2 regions of the Streptomyces sp. NPDC004111 genome follow, and region 1 is predicted to be linked to the other one. Evidence: riboswitches for the same ligand, from Rfam matches in the RefSeq annotation. Region 1 holds a riboswitch; the other holds the start of a gene.
The links. A riboswitch is a leader RNA that binds a small molecule or an ion and turns the genes downstream of it on or off. The one in region 1 is predicted to bind cobalamin.
Positions count from the first base shown of each region.

Region 1 (5,317 bases):
TCCAGGTCCGGGAGCCGTCGTTGGCCTTTCCGTTGACGCTGGTCAGCGGGCCGGACGCGCCGGAGGCCGGGAGTGCGGAGGTGACGCAGCCCGCGGGGGTCGCGCCGCTGCCGGCCGCGGTGAGGAGGTCGCCGAGGGTGGCCGTCGCCCCGGTCGGGGTGAAGGCGACGGAGCAGACCCGCAGGCCGCCCGTCCCGTCGTCGACGGTCAGTGCCAGTTTCGTGGCCGTACCGGCGGTGAAGGACGGGGCGGCCACCCACCGGGGGGCGCCCGCCGTGACCGGGGCGGGCGGGGCCGCCGTGAAGCCGCCGCCCGCGACGGCGCGCAGCGCGTCGATGGACGCGTACGCCTGCGGGGCGGTGTCGGTGGGCAGGTACTTGAAGCCGCCGCCCGGGTTGAACTGCTGGGATATCAGGAAGTCGAGGGGGGTCTTGCCCAGCGGGGTGCGGAAGTCGCCGGTCTGGGCGTTGATGCCGCAGGCGTTCAGGCCGGAGACGGCCCAGCCGTTGGAGTCGGTGTTGATGCCGTACATCGAGTCCAGGGCGCCGCTGTTGTTGACCAGTTTGCTCTTGAGGAAGGTCTTGGCCCGGCCGATGTCGGGGTCGGTGTTCGGCACTCCCGAGACGCACAGGGCGGCCATGGACGCACCGGTCATGTCGATGTCGCTCGGGGAGTTCAGGGCGGCCGGGTCTCCCTCGGCCTTGCTGAAGGTCCAGCCGCCGTCGTTGTGCTGGTTGGCCCGGATACGGGTGACGAGCGCGTCCAGCAGTGCCTTGGGTGTCCGCTGGCCGCCGGCCTGCGTCCTGGTACCGCCGAGGGCCAGGGCGGCGAAGACGGTGCCGTTGTAGAGGTTCGGTGAGCCGAAGTAGCCGGGGGACGCGGTCTGCCAGTGGCCGTAGACGTCGGCGATCAGGTTGCGGGAGGCGGACACGCGGGCCGGGTCGATGCCCGCCGCGTACGCGTTGAGGGCGCCGCGTTCGTAGTCCGTGACGACGGGGGTCGCGGACGGCCAGCCCGGGGTGGCCAGGAGGTCGCGGTAGACGGTGCGGGCGTTCTTGGAGGTGTCGCCGCCGGGGGTGACGTCGACGGCGGCGGTGCCCGCCGCCGCGAAGGCGCTGAACGCCCACTCGTGGGAGAGCCCGGAGCCGGCGTACGAACCGTCCGCGCCCTGAAGCGACTTGAGGTAGCCGACGCCGTTGGCCTTGGAGGTGGCGATCTGCGCGGGTGTCGCGGTCGCGGCGGCCGGCAGCACGGTGAGGGCGAACGCGCCGAGGGCGGCGACGGGCACGACGAGGGCCGCCCTACGGGATCGACGCGCGGGCGAGGAGGGCGTGTTCGGTCTGCCGGACGTGCTGGCGGACATGGCGGTACGAGAACGGGACATGACTGCTCCTGAGGTGGAGGACGCCGGGCATGCACGTCCCCGCCGCGGCACCCGTCGGGGCCCTCGGGAATGTCCTGACCGCCGTCCGTTCGCGAGGTACAGCTGTACGTGATGTGGCCTGCCACCTGGGCATTCGGGCTCGGAACGGCTGCTTCCGTTCCACACCGCTGCGCGTCAGCCCCGGATTCGCACCGGGTTCCCCCACGTGGCGGAGCAGGACGTTACACGAACTCCGCAACTTCCAGGGAACCTTGACGTGCCCACGCGGCCCGTGCTTCACTCCGGCTGCTATTCGCTCAGGAGAGCGGGGGAAGCCGGTCGAATCCCGGCGCTGACCCGCAACCGTGGACCCACCGTGCCGCAGGCATGCCGTGGGTGAGCCGGAATGCCCGCCCCTGGGTCATGAACGAGACGCCGTCGCGGACTACGGCGTGGTTCGACTGGTCCTTCCTGGGCGTTCCTCGCCTCCCGGACCTCTTTCGCCACGCATGTGCCCGCTCGGCCGACACGAGGGGCCGCAGTGGGGACCGCAGCAGAGCCAGGACGCCGATTCACGTACCGCCGTGGCCGGTTGGCGCGCACGCCCGGGTCAGGGCCGGTGCCGCGCGGCCCGTTCCTGTCCGCCTTCGCATCGACGCTCCTGGCGGCCGTCCTCGTGCTGGTCGGCGGCGCCGTGTACGTCACCGGCACGTCCTCGGCCGCTTCCGCCGACCCGGTCGAGAAGTGCACGGCGACCACCGGCGCGATCGTCGTGGTGGACTTCCGCCCCTGGAAGGGGAAGGTCGTCCGCGGCTGCGGCGTCGACTCGGCCACCGGGTACGACCTGTTGCACGCTGCCGGGTTCAGCACCGTCGGCACCAAGAAGGACGGCCCCGCCTTCATCTGCCGCCTCGGTCACGCGGAGAACGAGTCCGGCACCCAGTTCCCGACCCCGCGGGACGAGCCGTGCGAGGTCACCCCGCAGGCCACCGCGTACTGGTCGTACTGGCACGCCTCGCAGGGCGAGAAGACCTGGAAGTACAGCCAGTACGGGGCCATGGCCCGCACGCCTCGGCCTGGCGACGTCGACGCGTGGGTGTTCGGCGGCACCGACATCGGGGGGACGACGGGGCAGCCCTCGTTCACTCCGGACGAGGTCCGCGCCAAGGGCGGCGGTACGGTGCCGCCGGACCCCGCGGACCCGCCCGCGCCCACCGTTCCGCCGGGCCGGGTCGCCGTGGAGCCGGCCGTGAAGTGGCTCAAGGGCAGGCTCACCGACGGCGAGCGCGTCGTGGAGGAGGGCGCCGAGGAGCCGAACACCGGGTTCACCACGGAGGTCGCCCTGGCGCTGGCCTCCGCACAGCCCAAGGACACCGACCTGGACAAGGTCGTCGCGTTCCTGGCGAGGAACACCGACGCCTACGCCTACCCGGCGGGCACCGGCCGTGCTCCCGACACCAACGCCGCCGCCCGGCTGGCCCTGCTGGCAGTGAGCACCGGGCGCGACCCACGCGCCTTCGCGGACCACGACCTGGCCGGCGACCTGGTGAAGCACCTGTGCACGGCGGGCCCCGACTCCGGTACCCCCACGCCCGGCTGCACCGCCAAGGGCGACTTCCCGAACGCCGGGTACACCGACGGGCAGGCCCTCGGCCTTCTCGCCGTGAAGCGGGCCGGTATCGCCCCGCCCACCGACGCGGTCAAGCGGATCCTGGACATGCAGTGCGAGAGCGGCGGGTTCACCAGCATCCTGATCCGCCCCGGCCAGAACTGCGAACCCGAGCCGTGGACCACCGGCCAGGTGCTGCCGGCGCTCCGGGCGGTCGGCGGCCAGGACGGCGCCGTGGCGAAGGCCCGCTCGTACCTGAAGCGGACCCAGCTCAAGGAGGGCGGCTTCCCGGCCGCCACCGGCCTGACGGACGGCAGTCCCTTCACCACCGCGGTCGCGGCGCAGGCCCTGCGCGCGCTGGGCGACACGGCGTACGCGGACGCCGCGCTGGCCTGGTTGTCGCGGCAGCAGCTCACCGACGGCGGCATCGGCTTCGACGGCGGGGAGACCTCCGAGATCCACCCGACGGTGCACGCCGTGTTCGCCGCGCGGAGCACGAGTCTGGCGACCCTGCCGGAGAAGGCCGAACCGCCGGTGGTCCCGCCGGTCGACCCGCCCGCGGGTGAGGGACCGGACCTGAAGAAGGGTGTCGGCTACCTCACCGCCCCCGCCCGCCTCAGCCGCGGCCAGTACTACGCCGCGGACCCGGTCAGCGGCCGGGCCGACTTCGGGCTGACCATCGACGGTGCGTACGCGCTCGCCGCGACCGGCCTCGACAACGCGAAGCTGCGCGGCATCGTCGACTTCCTCGACAAGGGCGGCAAGGACGCGGCGGGCCGCACGGTCCACGACTGGACCGCGATCGGCACGAAGTACGCGGGCGGCGGTTCGATCGGCAAGACGGCACTGCTGGCACAGTCCGTCGGCCGCGACCCGCGCGCCTTCGGCGGCAAGGACCTGATCGCCGCACTCGGCGGATCCGTCTGCGCCGCACCGAGCACCCTGCCGGACCGCAGTTGCGCGGCCAAGGGCGCCTACGCCTACGCCCCTTCCGTGTTCGCCCAGTCGCTGGGCATCATGGCGCAGCTCAGGGCGGGCGAGAGTGCGGCGGCGCGGGCGCCGATCGCCTATCTCACGAGCCTCCAGCACCCCTCGGGTGCGTGGCCGAGCCTCGTACCGGCGACGGGCGACTCGGACGTGGACTCCACCGCGATGGCCGCGATGACTCTGGATCTGGTCGGCGGCACAGCGTCAAGGACCGCTGTCGACAAGGCACTTGCCTGGATCGCGGCGCAGCAGCTGCCCGACGGCGGCTTCCCCGGCGCGGCGGGCAACTCGGTCAACTCGGCCGCGCTCGCGGTGCAGGGACTCTCCCTGGACGCGGCCAAGTACAGCACCCGGATCGCCAAGGCCCGCGCGTTCCTCGCCGGACAGCAGAACACGGACGGCGGTTTCAACGTCGCGAAGGAAGGCCAGAAGGGCTCGGACCTGCGGGCATCGACGCAGGCCGTGGGCGGCACGACGGGTGTCTCCTTCGCCAGGCTCAACCGCGATCTGACCGGCACCGGCCCGCAGCCCCCGGGCGAGAGCGCGGGCGGGAACTCCGTGGGCGGCGCGACGGCAGGCGGCGCGACTGCCGGTGGCCCGACTGCCGGTGGCGCCACCACGGGCACCGGCACCACCGGCAGTGCCTCCACCGGTACGGCGACGGACGGCGGCGCCCACTCCGGAGGCACCGGCATCGTCACCCCCGGAGAGAGCTCAGGAGAGACCTCCGGCGACGCGGGCGACACGTCCGGCACGGGCGGCACGGGCGGCACGGGCGGCATCGTCGACACCACCACCGGTGGCGGCACCACCGCCGCGGGCGGGACCGGCGACGGCGCCACGGGCGGCATCGTCAGCGCCGGGGACACCTCCGGCACCGGCGCCGCCGGCGGTGGCCTCCTCGCGTCCACGGGTGCGCGGATCGGCGCGCTGTCGGCAGCCGCGGCCCTCCTGGTGGCGGGCGGCTGGGCACTCACCCTCGCCACCCGCAGAGGCCGCACCGCACGCACGGGAGGAACCGAGCGATGACCCTCCGCACACACACGAGGAACCCAGCGACGACCCTCCGCGCACACAGGAGCAACCCAGCGATGAGCCTGCGTCCACTCGCCCGCGCCCTCTCCCGCACGGCGACGGCACTGGGTCTGACGGTGGCCGCGTTCGCCGCCACCGCGAGCCCCGCGCACGCGCTCCCGCAGCCCATGAGCCAGTGCACGACCTCCTCGGGAGCCGTGCTGGCCGTGGACTTCAGCCGCTGGGGCGGCCCCATCTACCGTTCCTGCGGCACCACCCCCACCACGGGCTACGAGCTGCTCAACCAGGGCGGCTGGGCCACCACAGGCACCGGCCATGACGGG
Region 1 is NZ_JBIAMU010000003.1:158,995-164,311, forward strand. Features, by position in the region: gene ACFYVL_RS07745 (hypothetical protein) at 1-1,363, opposite strand, end outside; cobalamin riboswitch at 1,512-1,586, opposite strand; cobalamin riboswitch at 1,650-1,796, shown strand; gene ACFYVL_RS07750 (prenyltransferase/squalene oxidase repeat-containing protein) at 1,983-4,988, shown strand; gene ACFYVL_RS07755 (hypothetical protein) at 5,051-5,317, shown strand, end outside.

Region 2 (5,317 bases), on a different contig from region 1:
CCGGAGAGGGTCAGGAAGCCGCGGTCCGCGAGCCGGTCCGCCCCCACCCGTTCCAGCGCCTCCGCACACACCCGCCGGTCCTCCGCGGTGGCCCTGGCCACCGACCGCTGGTGCGGCAGCCGTCCCATCGCCACCACCTCGGCCACCGTGAAGTCGAACTCGGTGACCGCCTCCTGCGGCAGCGCGGCCAGCCGCCTGGCGCCCTCCCGCGCGCTCAGCCCCGACAGGTCGTCGCCGTCGAGCCGGACTGTGCCGGCCGAGGGGCGCAGCGCCCGGTACACGCACCGCAACAGGGTGGACTTGCCACTGCCGTTGGGTCCGACCAGCCCGACGACCTGTCCGTCGGCCGCCCGCAGCGTGATGTCCGCCACCAGCCTCGCCCCGCCGATCTCGACCGACAGGTCCTCGACGTCGACCCTCATCAGGCACCCCCGAAGGTGTAGGAACGGCGCCGCATCAGCAGCACGAAGCACGGCACGCCGACGGCCGCCGTGAGCACGCCCAAAGGCAGTTCGACGGGGGCGAGCACCACCCGCGAGAGCACGTCCACCCAGATCAGCAGCACGGCGCCGGCGAGCGGCGCGACGGCCAGCAGCTTGCGGTGGTCCGCGCCGACCAGCATCCGTACCGCGTGCGGGACCATCAGCCCGACGAACCCGATCGCCCCGCTGACCGCGACCACCGCGCCCGTCACGGCCGCCGACACCAGGAACAGCTCCTTGCGCAGCCGCTCCGGGTCCACGCCCAGCGCCGCCGCCGTCTCGTCGCCCATGGCCAGCGCGTTGAGCCTGCGCGCCGACCAGCCGAGGTGGACGAGCCCGCCGAGCACGGCGCCCGCCGCGACCGGTACGGAGGCCCAGTTGGCCCCGCCGAGACTGCCGAGCAGCCACATCATCGCGGAACGGGCCGCCTCGCCCCGCTCGGCGGCGAACACCATGAAGGTGGTGACGGCCGAGAACCCGTAGTACATCGCCGTCCCGGTCAGCACCAGCCGGAGCGGTGTCAGCCCGCGCGGCGTCCGCGCGACCGCGTACACCAGCACCATCGCCAGCAGCGCCGACACGAACGCGGCGCCCGACAGCGCCCACACCCCGAGCGCCCCGAACGCCCCGAAGATCAGTACCGCGTTGGCGCCGACGGCGGCGCCCGAGGAGATGCCCAGCACGAACGGATCGGCCAGCGCGTTGCGCACCATCGCCTGCACCGCGACCCCGATGGCGGACAGCCCCGCCCCGACCACGGCCGCCAGCACGGCGCGCGGGAAGCGCAGCTCCCAGACGATCGTGTACGCGGGCACCTCCTCCGGCGCGATGCGGCCACCGCTCAGCCCTGCCCACAGATAGCGCAGCACCTCGTCCCAGGAGAGCCCGGAGGCCCCGATCCCGGCCCCGCAGACGAGGGAGACCAGCAGCGCGCCGCCCAGCCCTCCGAGCAGCAGCGGCAGCGGCACCCGCCGGGAGTGCGCGGGCGGTCCGGCCGACCCGGGGTCGGGTCCGGAACCGGAATCGGCTCCGGTCGTGCGTATCGGGGACGACGTGGCCACAGGCGGGGATCGCTTTCGCCTCGGGCCGTGCACGTACGCAACCCAAGGGGCGGCCCGGACGCCGGGCGCCGGAACAGCACCTCATCGCAGTCCACGGCGAATTGACAGGAGCCTTCACCGCCACGGGTGATCGGGCTTACGGAGCCACCTGGGCTCCGCCTTACCGTTGCGGGTCAGCGCCGGACTTCGACCGGACTTCCCCCGTGGGGCGCTTGCAGCTTAACCGGTACGGCGCGGGGGCCCTCCGGCGGCTGCGGGCGCCGGAACGGCTTCGCCCGGTGGGACGGCGGGGCCGCGCACGGCGTTGTCGGTGGTGGCTGCGATGCTGGGGGCATGACCGACAGCACCGTTCCCACCACGACCGCCGCCGACTTCGCCTGGATCAGGGAGCAGTACGCGTCCCTGCTGGAGGCGTACTGCGTCACGCTGGTCGAGGCGATCACCCCCGAAGAGCTGCTCCGGGCGCTCGGCGCGGAGCCCGGGGAGCGGACGACGGGCGTGGAGGATCTGTGCGAACCCTCCTACGACGTATGGGACATGGAGGACGGCGAGCGGCTGCTCGTGGCGGCGGCCCCGGTCGGCGACTGGTCGCTGATGGTCGAGTACAACGGCTTCCTGGGCATCACCGACGAGGTCGCGCTCCCGCTGTCGCGCGGACGCACGGTGGTCTCGCACTTCCGCAACATCAACGCGGTGGACCACTTCAAGTGGTACCGGGACGGCACCACCCGCCTCCACTTCGAGCCGCTCTTCCCCCACCAGCGCGACGGCAGCCACCCCGACGAACTCCTCACCGCCATGCGGGAGTCCGGCTTCGACCTCAGCGACGCCGAGGACCGCCCCCGTCGCGGGCACACCGAAGCGGCCTTCGCCCTCGCACAGCGCATCACCGGCGTGGCCCCGACCCCGCTGCTGTTCGCCGGGGCGGAGTTCGTCGGCGGACTCGCGCAGCCGCCCCGCTCGTCCCGCTGAGCGGCCCGGCCTGGCATGCTGCGGGGTATGACCACGAAGGAAGCTGAAGCTGTCGCGGAGTTCGAGGCGCACCGGTCACGGCTCTTCTCGCTCGCGTACCGGATGCTGGGGTCCGCGAGCGAGGCCGAGGACATCGTGCAGGACACCTATCTGCGCTGGAGCGCGGCCGACGCCTCCGCCGTCCGTACGCCGGCCGCCTGGCTGACCAAGGTCATGACCAACCTCTGCATCAACCACCTCACCTCCGCCCGCGCCCGGCGCGAACGGTACGTCGGGCCCTGGCTCCCCGAGCCCGTGCTCACCGGCGCGGCGGCCGGCCACGGCGGTGCCGACCGGCTCGGCCCGCTGGAGACCGCCGAGCAGCGCGAGTCGGTGACGTTCGCCCTGCTCACCCTGATGGAGCGGCTCACTCCGGCCGAGCGCGCGGTGTTCGTCCTGCGCGAGGCGTTCGGGCACAGCCACCGGGAGATCGCCGAGGCGGTCGGTGTCGAGGAGGCCCACTCCCGGCAGCTGCTGCGCCGGGCACAGACCCAACTCGGCCACCCCCGAAGGCACTTCGAGGTCGACGAGCAGCAGCGGAAGAAGCTGGTCGAGCGGTTCTTCGCGGCCACGGTCGAGGGGGACATGGCCGGGCTTGAGGCGCTCCTCGCCGACGACGTGATCGCCTGGGCCGACGGCGGCGGCAAGGTGACCGCGGCCCGCAGGCCGATCCTCGGCCGGGACAAGGTGGTCCGCTATCTGCTCGGCATGGCGGAGCAGCTCGACGCCTCGCGGTTCCGGTTCGAGTTCGACGAGGTGAACGGGGAGACGGCGGTGCTCGTGCACACGGGCGCCGATGCCGGTGATCCCCGCGAGCCCGCTGCTGCCGGCACTCCCGGTGGTGCGGCGCCGGTGCTGTTCGCCGTCGTGGTGCCGGAGTTCAGGGACGGGCTGATCCGTGGGGTGCGGACCGTGGTCAGCCCCGACAAGCTGACCTTCGCGGCGGCCCAGCAGGCGTGACCCCGCGTGTCGCCGTGTGACGCCGTGCGGGCGTGACCCCGCGTGTCCCCGTGTGACGCCGCGCGGGCCCCGGCCCCCGCCCCGGTTCACCGCACGGCCGCGGCGCTCAGTCGACGCAGAACTCGTTGCCCTCGATGTCCAGCATCGGGATGCACGAGTCGGTGCCGTCGTACAGCGTCTGCACGTGCGTCGCGCCGAGCGGGACCAGCCGGGCGCACTCGGCCTCCAGCGCGGCGAGGCGCTCCTCGCCCACCAGTCCGGTGCCGACCCGTACGTCGAGGTGCACCCGGTTCTTGGCGGCCTTCCCCTCGGGGACGCGCTGGAAGTACAGCCGCGGGCCCTCGCCGGAGGGGTCCACACAGGCGAACCACGCGTCCCGGTCCGCGGGCTGCTGCGCGGCCCGGTACGCGTCCCAGTCGGCGAACCCGTCCGGCGCCGGCGGTACGACGTACCCCAGCACCTCGCACCAGAAGCGGGCGAGCCGCTCGGGTTCCGCGCAGTCGAAGGTGACCTGGAACTTCTTGATCGTCGTCATCGGCACACCCTATGAGGGCGCGCCGATCATCGGAACCCGAATGATCGGAACCCCGGATCACCGGAAACCCGGGTCACCGGAAACCCGAGCCCACGGCGGGCGGTCCCTTCGCCGGTTCGAACGCCCAGGACTCGATGTCCCGGTAGTGGATCGGCCCCGGGCCGCGCCCGATGTTGCTGCCGACCAGGTGCAGCCGTGCGGTGGGCCAGCGGCGGCCGGTGAACTCCGCGAGCGAGGCGGCCGTGGCCACCACGGGGGCGGTGTCGGCCCGGCGGGCGCGGGCCAGCGTCAGGTGCGGGCGCAGCGGCCGGCCCTCGAACGGGACGCCGCACTCCACCACCAGTTCCCGTACCTCCGCGGCCAGCAGGTGCAGCCCCGTCAGATCGCCCTCGACGCCGCTCCACAGGACCCGTTCGTCGAAGTGCCCGCCGCCCCGCAGGCCCAGTTCGAGGGGGCGGCGGGTGGCCGCGAGGTCCGCGAGCGGCCGGCGCAGCGCAGGGACCGCGGCGACGGGCAGCTCGCCGAGGAAGGCCAGGGTGATGTGCCAGTCCTCGATGCGGTTCCACCGCAGCCGCGGGTACGCCTCGTAGGCAGGGCCCAGCGCACGGGCCAGTTCGTCCTTGGCGTCGTCCGGCGGGGCGAGGGCGACGAAGACGCGGACGGTCGCCGACGGGTCGGGTGTGCTCACGGTCAGCTCGTCGGGGTGGCCTGGTGGAAGTACATGCGCCAGCCGGTCCCGGTGAGCCGCCACAGCGAACTGCGCCACGCCCTGCGGCCGTCCGCGTCGGAGAGGTACGTCAGGTGTACGACGCCGGGCGCCAGCACCGAGCCGGCCATCTCCCGCACCTCGATCGGGGGCTCCGCGCCCGCCGGCTCCGCACTCGTCGCCTCAAGGACGGTCGTCGCGTCCCAGCGCCGCCCCGACGCCCCGAACTCGAAGAACTCCGGGTCCAGCAGCTCGGACACCAGGACCTCGGACGCCCGCACCCGCGGGTCCAGCAGCCGCAGTTCCGCCGCGATGGCCTCCTGCACCGCCGGTTCGCTCGTCTCCGCCATGCTTTTGATCGTCATGCCCGCACTCTACGGGCGGGTCCCGGGCCGCCCGCGCAGAGCGGTGTGCCGGGTCAGGGCCTCGTGGATGGGTGCGGGCAGGGGCGGTCCGCTCGCGCTGCGCACCAGGTGGTGCGCGACGTCGGGCAGCGGGGTGTGCGCGTTGCGGGAGATCAGCGCGAGCAGCAGCCACGCCTCCTCCGCCGAACAGGAGGCCA
Region 2 is NZ_JBIAMU010000001.1:859,803-865,119, forward strand. Features, by position in the region: gene ACFYVL_RS03830 (ABC transporter ATP-binding protein) at 1-422, opposite strand, end outside; gene ACFYVL_RS03835 (FecCD family ABC transporter permease) at 422-1,450, opposite strand; cobalamin riboswitch at 1,647-1,792, opposite strand; gene ACFYVL_RS03840 (DUF6461 domain-containing protein) at 1,877-2,515, shown strand; gene sigJ (RNA polymerase sigma factor SigJ) at 2,543-3,514, shown strand; gene ACFYVL_RS03850 (VOC family protein) at 3,621-4,049, opposite strand; gene thpR (RNA 2',3'-cyclic phosphodiesterase) at 4,123-4,737, opposite strand; gene ACFYVL_RS03860 (DUF4440 domain-containing protein) at 4,740-5,120, opposite strand; gene ACFYVL_RS03865 (ANTAR domain-containing protein) at 5,130-5,317, opposite strand, start outside.
Region 2: another riboswitch for cobalamin. It lies ahead of ACFYVL_RS03835 (FecCD family ABC transporter permease); the one in region 1 lies ahead of ACFYVL_RS07750 (prenyltransferase/squalene oxidase repeat-containing protein).